2 regions of the Paenibacillus mobilis genome follow, and region 1 is predicted to be linked to the other one. Evidence: riboswitches for the same ligand, from Rfam matches in the RefSeq annotation. Region 1 holds a riboswitch; the other holds the start of a gene.

The links. Region 1 has a riboswitch for cyclic di-AMP ahead of AC3ZPD_RS22325 (resuscitation-promoting factor). Riboswitches for the same ligand answer to the same signal wherever they lie in the genome.
Region 2: it holds a riboswitch for cyclic di-AMP, as region 1 does, so the genes downstream of both, AC3ZPD_RS22525 (C40 family peptidase) here and AC3ZPD_RS22325 (resuscitation-promoting factor) in region 1, are expected to answer to the same signal.

The regions. Positions count from the first base shown of each region.
Region 1 is NZ_JBZCMS010000019.1:47,092-53,241, reverse strand. Features, by position in the region: gene rsmI (16S rRNA (cytidine(1402)-2'-O)-methyltransferase) at 1-555, shown strand, start outside; gene AC3ZPD_RS22340 (AbrB/MazE/SpoVT family DNA-binding domain-containing protein) at 712-966, opposite strand; gene AC3ZPD_RS22335 (HD domain-containing protein) at 1,263-2,546, shown strand; gene AC3ZPD_RS22330 (TatD family hydrolase) at 2,562-3,329, shown strand; cyclic di-AMP (ydaO/yuaA leader) riboswitch at 3,547-3,769, shown strand; gene AC3ZPD_RS22325 (resuscitation-promoting factor) at 4,040-5,191, shown strand; gene rnmV (ribonuclease M5) at 5,330-5,875, shown strand; gene rsmA (16S rRNA (adenine(1518)-N(6)/adenine(1519)-N(6))-dimethyltransferase RsmA) at 5,881-6,150, shown strand, end outside.
Region 2 is NZ_JBZCMS010000020.1:23,744-29,893, forward strand. Features, by position in the region: gene AC3ZPD_RS22510 (M1 family metallopeptidase) at 1-690, shown strand, start outside; gene AC3ZPD_RS22515 (hypothetical protein) at 704-1,528, shown strand; cyclic di-AMP (ydaO/yuaA leader) riboswitch at 1,773-1,911, shown strand; gene AC3ZPD_RS22520 (C40 family peptidase) at 1,917-2,411, shown strand; cyclic di-AMP (ydaO/yuaA leader) riboswitch at 2,755-2,892, shown strand; gene AC3ZPD_RS22525 (C40 family peptidase) at 2,897-3,373, shown strand; gene AC3ZPD_RS22530 (GNAT family N-acetyltransferase) at 3,752-4,219, shown strand; gene AC3ZPD_RS22535 (4a-hydroxytetrahydrobiopterin dehydratase) at 4,372-4,671, opposite strand; gene AC3ZPD_RS22540 (hypothetical protein) at 4,812-5,105, opposite strand; gene motA (flagellar motor stator protein MotA) at 5,284-6,087, shown strand; gene motB (flagellar motor protein MotB) at 6,071-6,150, shown strand, end outside.

The DNA.
Region 1 (6,150 bases):
GACTTGGTCAGCCTGGCGATCGAGCAGGGCATTGATGTCGTTCCGGTCCCCGGGGCCAATGCGGCATTGTCTGCGCTGATAGTGTCCGGCCTGTCCACGGAACGATTTCAGTTTATCGGTTTTTTGCCCCGGGACAAGAAGGGGCGGGAACGTTCAATAAACCGGTTTAAGGGTTACGAAGGAACCGTCTTGATGTATGAATCGCCGCACCGGGTTGTCAGAACGCTGCAGGATTTGCTCGAGCATCTGGGGAACCGGAAGATCGTGTTGGCCCGTGAGCTGACTAAACGTTATGAAGAGATGGCCCGCGGCACGATTGAAGCTTGTTTGGCCTGGCTGGAGGAGCATCCTCCCCTTGGCGAATACTGCCTGGTCATAGAAGGCATTCAGGCAGGAGAACTGGAGGAACAGCAGGGGTTCTGGTGGCAGGAGCTGACGATGGAGCAGCATGTTGCGCATTACGAGAAGGATGGGCTGTCCCGAAAAGAAGCTATGAAAAAAACCGCAGCCGACCGCGGCGTCTCCAAAAGAGATATTTATAATGCGTTGTTATAATCGGGAGAGACAAATACAGGGAATAATTAGAAGATGCATCAACAGATGGACAAAAAAAAGACCTTCACTTGGCCGGGTTCAAGCCAAGGAAGGTACAAGGAGATATGAAAAGGTTAGAATTAACAGTTTCAGTAAACCTATTATAACCTATAACTCTTAATTTGTCACAGGTGTAGGCATTTCGCTGAGGCATTCGTGACAAACAATTTTTCCTTTAAAGTAAGTAACGTTTTCTGCATTGCCGCAGAAGATACAAGCCGGCTCATATTTCTTAAGCATGATCCGTTCGCCGTCGACGTAAATTTCAAGGGCATCTTTCTCACCGATGCCAAGTGTGCGGCGCAGTTCAATAGGGATAACAACGCGTCCCAGTTCATCTACTTTTCTAACAATACCTGTTGATTTCATCATAACCGATGATTGCCCCTCTCGCTATCAATTTAAAATGTCATTATTCGACATGATTCTATCTTTTATGATAATTATAATACCAACCATTGCCATAATAGTCAACCTATTAATGGAAAATATGCGCCACAATTCCTTAAGTTATTTGGGCATGTCCGAGAAATACGCGTTGTATCAGGTTTTTTTGAATATTAGCCGATAATCTAAGGGAAGCGGGATAACCAATCTATAATTCTACATAATTCGACAAAATATGCGAAAATCCTGTTTCTTTTCGACACTAAAGGAGGTATTTATCGATGCGAAAACCGTTGGGTGAAGAAAAAGTGTTCAAAGATCCCGTACATAACTATATCCATGTGCAGGACGAACTGATTTGGGCGTTGATCAATACGCCGGAATTTCAGCGTTTGCGCCGGATCAGGCAGCTTGGGACCACGTTTCTGACGTTTCATGGGGCGGAGCACAGCCGCTTCTCCCATTCTCTTGGAGTTTACGAAATTACGCGGAGAATCATCTCGCAGTTTGAACGGAGCGGGTACAGCGACTGGCCCAAAGAGGAGCGGATGGTCGCATTGTGCGCGGCGCTGCTGCATGATTTGGGGCACGGACCTTTTTCCCATTCTATAGAGGAAGCTTTTGAAATGCACCACGAGGACTGGACCTGTAAAATCCTGCTCGGCGATACCGAAGTGAACCGGCTGCTGAAGCAGATTTCGGAAAATTTCCCGAATAAGGTGGCCGCAGTAATTAGAAAGGACTACGACAAACCGATTGTCGTGAACCTGGTCTCCAGCCCGCTCGACGCGGACCGAATGGACTACCTGCTGCGCGATGCCTATTTTACGGGCGTGAACTACGGGACCATCGACATTGACCGGATTTTGCGGATGCTTCGTCCTTTCCATGGCCGGGTGGTCGTGAAGGAATCGGGGATGCATGCGGTGGAGGATTATTTGATGTCCCGCTACCAGATGTATTGGCAGGTGTACTTCCATCCGGTAACGCGAAGCTCCGAAATCTTGCTGCGGCAAATTTTCCGCCGGGCGAAGGAGCTATGGGCCTCCGGATATTCATTCAAAATGATGCTTGATCCGCTGCCGGGCCTGTTTACCCGTGAACTGACGGTGGAGGAATACCTGCAGCTGGACGAAGCTTTGATCCAAACCGTATTTATGAAATGGCAGCAGGAAGAAGATGTGACCCTGAGAAATTTGTGTGAACGTTTCATGAATCGGAATCTGTATAAATATGTAGAAATTGAAAAAACGGACAGCGAGTCTATTGAAGAATTTAGACAAGCTTTCGAGGCTGCCGGCCTGGATCCGGTTTACGATCTGGAAATTGATTCCCCTGCGGATCTGCCTTACGACGTATTCCGGCCGGAGGATGGGCTTACGACCCATCAGATTCTGCTGCTGGACCGACAGGAAAGGCTGAAGGAAATTTCGGAGGTTTCCGATATCGTGCGCTCCATCAGCGGGATTCACAGAGGACGTTATCAGCTGTATTTCCCGCAGGATAAGCTGCTTCAGGCGAAGGACAAGCTGCCTGCGGCGATCCGGACTTTTTTTGACTTATAAGGAGGAAATTAGAGCATGTTATTTGATACTCATACGCACCTGGATGCGGAACAATTTGACGGGGACCGGGAGGAAACGATAGCGAGAGCTGTTGAACAAGGGGTCACTCGCATGGTAAATGTCGGATTTAATAGGGAAACGATCCCAACGACGATGAAGCTTGCCGAAACGTATGATTTTATTTATGCGGCCGTAGGTTGGCACCCGGTAGATGCGATTACAATGCAGGACGGGGACCTGGATTGGATTGCGGAGCTTTGCCGGCACGAGAAGGTGGTTGCCATCGGCGAAATCGGTCTGGACTACCACTGGGATACGTCCCCGAAAGACGTGCAGCATAAGGTTTTCCGCCGCCAGATCGGCTTGGCCAGAGAGTTGAAAATGCCTATCGTGATCCACAATCGCGACGCCCATGAAGATGTGGTCAAAATTTTACGCGAGGAAAAAGCAAGCGAGGTTGGAGGCATCATGCACTCCTTCTCGGGTAGCTGGGAAACCGCCAAAATTTGTCTGAATATGGGATTTCATCTGTCTTTCGGCGGACCGATTACGTTCAAAAACGCGAGACAGCCTAAAGAGGTACTGGTTCAGGTTCCGGATGACCGTTTGCTGCTCGAAACGGATGCTCCATACCTCACTCCACACCCTTTCCGGGGCAAAAGAAACGAGTCCGGTTACGTCAAATTGGTGGCGGAAGCGGCAGCTGAACTTAAAGGGATAACTCTGGAAGAAATTTCAAGGCTGACAACCCGAAATGCGCTGGAACGATTTGGTATTTGCTGAAAACAGGAGTAAAAAGAACGAAAAAACGAGCATTCGGGACATATTAAAGAATTTTAATCAATAATTCGCTGATTATTACAGATTTTTAACCATTTATTTTTAAATACGTGGTTGATTACTCCTTTACAACCGGTATCCAAAAAGGATAGAATCTTTTCAGTAATCGATTTGCGTAATTGGCTGACGCCGTTACGTCACTTCGATTCTTTGGTTCCATGAACCAGTCTCGCTGAATCTCCGAATGGAGAACGGGGGAACCGATGCAGCTGTCTGCCGGGCATGGTTGTTTACATAAGCCGCAGCTGATTGCATTTGATTTCTTTACGTGAGTCTATGGGGTGAATTTGAGATCATCCGCCATGAGCGGGTGAATCGAGATAGGACGTCTCTCATTCGTCCGAACCCGACAGCTAACCCCGTAAGCGTCTATGAGAGAGGCAACCTCGTGCATCCTATAGCATCCAAGACAGTAACGGAAGCCACGGAAGAGTTCCTCTAACTCTTTTTGCGGCTTTTTTTGTTTTGAATAAAATGCGATAGGGTCATCATATTGTGATCTATACGGCGCAATGGATGAGTCCGGGGCAGACTGGGGAAGGATGCGGAATGCGCGCTTTCCGGCGTATTTCGTACAAAAATCGGTAAATAGTCGCGTCATATACATTTTATATCGACCTAGGACGGCGGGGCTATGGAGGAGGACTGAAGAAGTGGGCTTTTTAAGAACTAACGAAACCCATGAATCACGATCATCCAGTATGTCTTACGTTTTGCGGTGGAGTTATCAAAATGCTCGTCAAATTGCAATCTATGCCATACTTGCTGTTGCGGTTACATCTGTTTTTCTGGCTTATCTTTACACCCAGGGCAAGAAAAACGTGCAGCTGATGATTGACGGCAAGGCAGTAGCCGTAGAAACCCGGCAGGACAATGTGGAAGGTTTGCTGAACGAGCAGGAAGTAGACATTCAGACACAAGACAAAATTACGCCGGCGCTAAGCAGTACGCTGAAGGACGGCGACCAGGTGGTTATCGACCGTGCCGCTCCCGTGACTTTGATTGCGGACGGATCGAGCAGCCAGAAATATACGACAGCAGACACCGTAAAAAGCGCTTTGCTCGAGTCGGGGATTTCCGTCTCCGAGCAGGATAAGGTTTATCCGGAGCTGAATGCGGAAGTGACGCCGAACATGAAAATTCATGTAGTGCGCGTCAACAAGGTGATGGTGAAGATGCCTCAGACGGTGCCCTACACGGTAGTGAAGACTTCGGATCCAAACCTGCTGAAGGGCAAAACGAAGACCATTCAACACGGCAGCAACGGCCAGGTCGTTCATACGATCGAGAAGGTTTTCCAGGACGGGGAAATGATCTCCAAGCGCTGGGTCGGCAAGACGGTAGCCAAACCGGCAACCGTTCAGGTCATCGCGGTAGGCACAAAGAAAGAAGAGCCTAAAACGGAGGTGCTTGCGGCCAGCATTACACGCAAAGCCAATACGGTTTCCGTCAGCGGCACCAATTCGGTCACGAAGAACGGCGTAAGCTTTAAATATAAAAAAGTGCTTAAAAATGTATCTATGACCGCTTATTCTTCGGAAGAAGCCGGCATTGGAACCAAGACAGCATCCGGTACTCGCGTTATGGAAGGCAGAACCATCGCCGTAGATAAAAACATAATTCCATTGGGCTGGTGGGTATACATCGAAGGTTTGGGTTTCCGCCGCGCGGAAGATACGGGCGGAGCGATCAAAGGCAACAAAATCGACGTTTATTACGACACCATTAAAGCGGCAAACAACTTCGGCCGCAAAACGGGCCGCACGGTTTACGTGATCGGGCCTGTCAAACCTGAACTGAACTGATTCGTTTACTTTAGCTTGGGAATTCGCTATTATATTGTTGACTATAGAGTATACAGAGAAGAGGAGAATTCCTCTTCTTTTTGTTTGGAATAAAAACGTCAGCTAAAGAAGAAGCTCATGGAAAGAAGGCGCCGGGAAATGATTAAGGAAGTCATTGTCGTGGAGGGTAAAGACGATACAGTGGCGATTAAAAGAGCCGTTGAAGCGGATACGATCGAAACCGGGGGATCGGCCATCGGGCCTGTCGTGCTGCGCAAGATAGCGCTGGCTCAAGAGCGGCGGGGAGTCATTATCCTGACCGATCCCGATCATGCCGGGGAACGGATCCGCAAAATCGTGGCCGCCAAGGTTCCCGGCTGCAAGCACGCTTTTTTGACCGAGTCGGCCGCCACCAAGAAAGGCGATATCGGCGTCGAGAACGCCTCTCCGGAGGCTATCCGGGAAGCGCTGGCCCGGGTGCGCAGCGAAGTCCCTGAGGAGCAGCCCCAGATCGACTGGGAGGACCTGATGACCGCAGGGCTCATCGTCCATCCAAGAGCGTCGGACCGACGCCGGTTTATGGGCGAGGTGCTGGGCATCGGCTATTGCAACGGCAAGCAATTTCACAAACGTTTGGCGGTGTTCAGAATCAGCCGCGAGGAATTCGCGGATGCGCTGCGCCAATTGGAGGATAAAGGAGTTTAGTGGACATGAACAGGAGAGAAGAGGTCTCTACGCCCAGACGGACGAAGGAGATCATTCAGAAATACGGTTTTCAGTTTAAAAAGAGCCTCGGTCAGAACTTCCTGATCGATCAGAATATTCTCGGCAAAATCGTGGGGGCCGCCGGTTTGGACGCGTCCAAAGGAGCGCTGGAGATCGGTCCCGGCATCGGTGCTTTGACCGAGAAGCTTGCGGACGCCGCAGGCAAAGTTGTAGCCGTGGAGATCGATCAGCGGCTTCTGCCGATTCTCGGCGAC
Region 2 (6,150 bases), on a different contig from region 1:
GTAATGGAAAAGGAATTCGGCATCAATCCCAATCTGACGATCCAGTCCGCCATGATTACCCGCCCTCTATCCTTGGATCAAGAGGCATGGAAATACGGTTCTTCCCGGAATTATGCGCTTAACGTCTATACGCGGGGCAAGCTGGTGCTGCTGGACATTGAGCGGCAGATCGGCACCAAGCAGATGAACAAGGTCATGAAAACCTATGCGCTGAAATACCGCTTCAAGCATCCTACGACCGCGGACTTCCAGCGTGTGCTTGAGCAGGTAACCGGGAAATCCTGGAGCGATTACTTCGATTCCTATGTGTATGACGGAAAGATGGTCGACTACGCCGTAGACCACATCACGACCGACCGTAAAGAGCAGAACGGGGAAACCGTTTATGAAGCTACGGTTGCCGTAAGCCGCCGCGGAGCGTCCACTACACCGGTGCCGGTGCTCTTTACCTTCACTGACGGCCACGAGGTCCGCAAGGAATGGGACGGCAAGGTGCCTATTGCCGAATTTAAGGTGGACTACAAGGAGCCGCTCGCCTGGGTGATGATCGACCCCGCCTATACGCTCCTGCTTGAGAACAAACATATCAACAACTATTTAAAAGCCGAAGTGGATCCGGTCGTCGGGTTCAGATGGAATCTGAGCATCGCCAAGCTTGTGGACTCTCTGCTTGGACTGCTGTCATGGTGAGGTGAATGAAGCGATGACCTATATCCGAAAAGGCTGGACGAGCGCGTCCAAGCAGTTGCCCATTGCCATCCTTCTTTTTCTGTACCGGCTGCTTTGGAGCGTATTCCTCTATAAAATCATTCATTCCGCCATTATGCCGGTTCTGCAGAGATATCCGGATTCCGGTCCCGGCGAGCTGAGCCGCCTGCTGTTCGTGGTGGAAGGCCAAATGGGCCTGGCGGGCAGCAGCGAGCTGCGCCTTTACGGCGGGCTGCTCGCCGGCATGATGTTGATCCGCCTTCTGTTTACCCCCCTGATCCGCGCCGGTATTTATCATGGACTGCTGGAAGAAAAGGATCGCGACGGGGCGGGCTGGCTGTTCTTTGAAGGCATCCGCAAGCGCTGGAAGCCCGTCGGCCTCTTATATTTGGCCGAGCTGGTTCTCACCCTGCTTCCGGCTTATTGGCTGCTTCCCCGCCTATATGACCGTTCCACGCTGCTGCTGAACGGCGACCACCATACGCTGTTGGTTACCGCAGGTGCCCTGGGCGGTTGGGGAGTCTGGTTTTTCCTTGTGAAAAGGTTCCTGGAATACGCGCTGCTCGGCTGGCTCTCCGGCTCCGGCGTGTTTACCTCCCTGTTCTGGTGCGCAAGACGGCTGATTCAAGTCATCGGCATCTCCGTGCTGCTGGGCGGGCTCAGCCTGCTGCTGTGCGGCCTGTTTACCGCCGGTTCCTGGATATGGACCGGAATCCTGGGCCTGATCCTGCACCAATCCTATCCGCTGATCAGCAGCATTTTAGGAATCTGGCAGACCGCCTCGCAATTCCACCTGTGGAAGGAAGGGTCTGAAAAATAAATTCTTTTCTACAAGGCCAATAAAAAAAATATAAGCGCCGGATCGGCGCCGCGCAAGGCCCGGGCCAACAGGCTCGGGCTTTTTGGTGCCTGTCCGGGCACTCTTTTTTCAAAAATACGCATTGCCAAATAGTACCTTTTGCTGATACAATGGCTTCAACCAAACAAGTAACAACTTTGTAATTCTTTTTTAATGACTTAGCAGGACTTATGAAAAAGATGTCGAATAAGTAGCTTCAGATGCCATAAAGAATAAGCCTAATCCCAGGCATCAGGGGAACGGGGGAACCACTTTGGGTGAATTGGTCTCGCAACGGAGGGGCCATAGGGGAAACCTTCTACCGAATCCTTAAGCTAACCTCGTAGGCGTTGGAAGGGGTACACACAGTTTGAAGAAGAAGTTGGCAGCAGCAGCAGTAAGTTTTGCATTAATGTTCACCGTGGGTACGAGCGTTTTTGCGGCCGATACCCAACTGGATAAAGCGGTGGACGGAGCTTTGGGCACACCTTATAAATCCGGAGGAACAACAACCAACGGTTTTGATTGCTCCGGTTTCACAAGATATGTGTTTGCAAAGCTCGGCATCACGCTTCCTCACCAATCCGGCTCCCAATACAAAATGGGTAAAGCGGTAGAGAAAAGCGATCTCATTCCAGGCGATCTGGTGTTCTTCAACACTAGCGGCAGCGGCGTTTCCCACGTAGGGGTTTACGTAGGAGACGGCAAATTTGCTCATGCGTCCTCTTCTAAAGGCGTGACCATCAGCAAATTAAGTGAAAGCTATTATGTCAACCGCTACGTTGGAGCCAAACGCATCATGAGCAGTGACGTTTACCAGTCGGTTGCCGCGGACGATTCCGCAGACAACGACAACGTGGAATAAGAACGTCACCAGGCCTGACCTTTAAATCATTCCGGCCGGAATGGTTTAAAGGTTTTTTTTATTTAGAAACCCTGCACTCAGGTTGGAGCCCCGCCGCCGGAGCCGAGTCCCAAATACCGTCATTCTATTAGGTCTAAAAGACGAATTTGGAAGAATTCCCGGATAAAGTGCGGACACGCCTTGCTTCTTTGCCCTCAATTTGTTACAATTACCCATGCATTAGTAACAAATTTGTAATTATTGTTGTCAGTCGCAAGTGATGGACGAGTCTTATGAAGCCTTACTAAATCCATGAAGTCTTCTTTTAAGTCCTCTTCATCCGTAACGCATTGTCAGGTGCCACAACAAACAACAGCCGAATTCCCCGCACCTGGGAAACGGGGGAACCAGTTATGGGTGAATTGACTCCGCTATCAGAGAGTCATAGGGAACCTTCGACCGAATCCTCAAGCTAACCTCGCAGGCCTTGGAAGGAGTTTGACATCTTGAGAAAGACATTAACAGCTGCGGCAGTGGGTTTAGCCATTCTTCTGTCCGCCGGAACATTAGGTACAAGCACTGCATCCGCATCGACACTGAGCTCGGTTGTTAGCTCGGTATACGGTACCCCTTACAAAATGGGAGCTACCGGCAACGGCGCATTTGACTGCTCCGGATTTACGAAGTTCGTATTTCAGAAAATGGGCGTAACTCTTGCCCGCCAATCGGCCGCTCAGTACAAACAAGGTACTGCGGTTGCCAAAGCCCAATTAAAAGCCGGCGATCTTGTCTTCTTTAATACGCTCGGCAACGGCGTCTCCCATGTAGGGATTTACATGGGCAGCGGAACCTTCGCTCATGCCTCTTCTTCAAAGGGTGTTCGCGTGGATAAGCTCAGCAACAGCTATTATGCCAACCGTTATGTTGGAGCCAAACGCATTTTGAGTCAATATTCTTATAAAACGTTTGCTGTTAATCTTTAGGACCCTCCGCCCTGCCAGGCGAAGGAATCCTGCATGTTGTTCCTCTTGGCCGCACGATTCTTGCCGGAATCGCTTGCGGCTTTTTTTGTTTTCCTTACCTATAAACGAGGCAAGCAAGCCAAAGGTTCCACCTTCCGGACTTAAACCTGCGATATTTTTTAAGCCGGCCATGCAGAGGTTTATGGGAAGGAAAGGTTTCCCATATGATTTTTATTTACCCGGTGTTACGACGTTTAAACGGTCTCCGGGGCTTTTTTCCAAAATTTTTGCCAAAGCTTCCGCTCTCGGGTACATTAGACTTGTGCTGCATAAACCCAATATCCTGATTAAGGAGGGATTGGCTTGCCTGAGAAGACCTATTCCTTTCAAGTGGTTCCGATGGAAGAGGCTCATGGGGCCGAGATTTGTACCTGGTGTTATGAACCTCCATACAATATATACGGCTGGCTCCCCTGGGAGCAGATGAAGGGACTTGAGGTCGAGTTCGGCGATCCGGCGATCCGGCGCACGCAATACGTGTCCCTGCTGGACGAGCAGGGTTCGCTTTGCGGGTTTGCGCAGTTTTTTCCGATGGAGGGCGTTACCCGGCTCGGCATCGGCATGAAACCGGAGCTTTGCGGACATGGACGGGGCGGCGCTTTTGTCGCGGCTATCGTTCAGGAGGCGCTCCGCCGCAAGCCGGACAATGAAATTGACCTGGAAGTACTGACCTGGAACAATCGGGCGATCCGCGCCTATCAGAAGGCAGGTTTTACCATTACGGATTTATACGAACGGCAAACGCCTACCGGAATGAAGCCTTTTTATTGCATGGTCTACCAACCGGACGGGCAAAATCGGGCTTGAGCTGCGGCGGAATCTTCAGCTGCGCCTAGCCTGGCTTGGCTTGAACCGGGCTAAAATAAAAAGTGCACCCTGCCGAGCCGGCTAAGGTGCACTTCTCTTTTTTTCATAACGCCTGCAGGTGGAAACAACTTATCGGCTCCATGACTTAAAGGTCAATCTGCGCTGCGCATCTTGTCAAACGCTTCGTTATACTGCTGCGCTTCTTTAATATCCACGCCCGTAATGCCGCCTTCCTCCCAGGAAGTCAGACGGAGCGTAACGACTTTGTAGTCTATCGTAATAAAAGGATGATGCTCGAAAGCCTCTGAAATCGCGGCTACTTCCGCTACAAAAGCAATTCCCTGCATGTAGCTGGAGAAATTGAATTTGCGGACGATCCAGCGCCCCTCTTCCAGTTCCCAGCCTTCCAGCTTTTCCAAATGCGCTTCAACCTCTTCAGGTGAAAATGGCATTGTTTTATACCTCCCAACTTAAAAGGTCACGCTATGACTTAACGAAAAGACCTTTCCGCATCCCACTATTTTATCATCTGGCAGCAGGAAAAGCCATAATTCGACACTTTTCGCCGTCTGCTGCTTTAGCCGGCTCCCGTTTAAATAAGGGAAATGGAGGTCAATTCCTCCTCGCCGATCAATACGTTAATCCGGTGAACGGCCGGATCGTACATCACCACTGCGCTTCCCACGGAAATTACAGGCTCTTCGCCAAGTCCGTAAAACAGATCCTCCGCAAGCGCTTCCCACACTTCCCGGCGATCCTCCTCAGGCAGACGCTCCCAATCCGCGGGCTCCATTTCGAAAAAAATATAACTATCGGGAACAGCCGCCATGGCCTCCGTTAAATCCGCCAAAATCAAGGCATAGTCTCTTCCATGCTTAACGCCCATTGCCAAAGCCCCTTTCTACGCATATTCCAACTTCAGGATACCCTTCATTATACCTGAAAATATGCCTTAAAAAATAATAGAAATCTGTCGATAAAAGAGATAAGCCGTTTCGTGCTTCACTTTCCGGAAGGATGCCGGAAAATGGAAAGGATTCAATTCTCATGGATGAGGTGTATGAATGGAAATTTCAACTATAGTAGGTATTGTGCTGGGCCTGGCCGCCCTGATCGGCGGGATGATCCTGAAAGGCGCTCCCGTAGTCGCCCTGGTCAATAACCCCGCAGCTTATGTCATTATCATTGTAGGGACCGCCGCTTCCCTGTTTGTTGCGTTCCCAATGTCCGAAATGAAGCGACTCCCCAAACTGTTCAAGGTTTTGTTCTTCCCCAACAAGATGCTCAGCAAAACCGAAATCATCACCATGTTTACGGAGTGGGCATCCATTACCCGCCGTGAAGGTTTGCTGGCACTGGAAACCAAAGTTGAAGAAATTAACGACGACTTCCTGCGCAGCGGTATGCGCATGATTATAGACGGCAATGACCAGGAGTTTGTAAGCGACGTTCTGGCGGAAGATATCGCAGCGACCGAGGAACGCCACCGTTCCGGAGCGCTTATCTTTTCCCAGGCCGGCATGTACGCGCCTACGCTCGGCGTACTCGGCGCTGTAGTCGGATTAATTGCGGCCCTTGCCGATATGAGCGACATAGATAAGCTGTCCCATGCGATTGCAGCCGCTTTTATCGCCACCTTGCTCGGTATTTTTACCGGTTATGTCCTCTGGCACCCGATCTCCAATAAATTAAAACGGATGTCCAAAAGTGAAATGGAGATCCGCCTGATGATGGTGGAAGGTTTGCTTTCCATCCAATCCGGGGTATCTACCATAGCTATTCAGCAAAAACTGTCCGTATTCCTGACACCGGCCGAACGCGCGAAACTTCAGGATAAGGAGGCGGACAGCGGTGAGCAAAAAGAATAAAAAACATGAGCACCACGAGGAGCATAACGACGAAAGCTGGCTGCTCCCCTACTCCGACTTGAT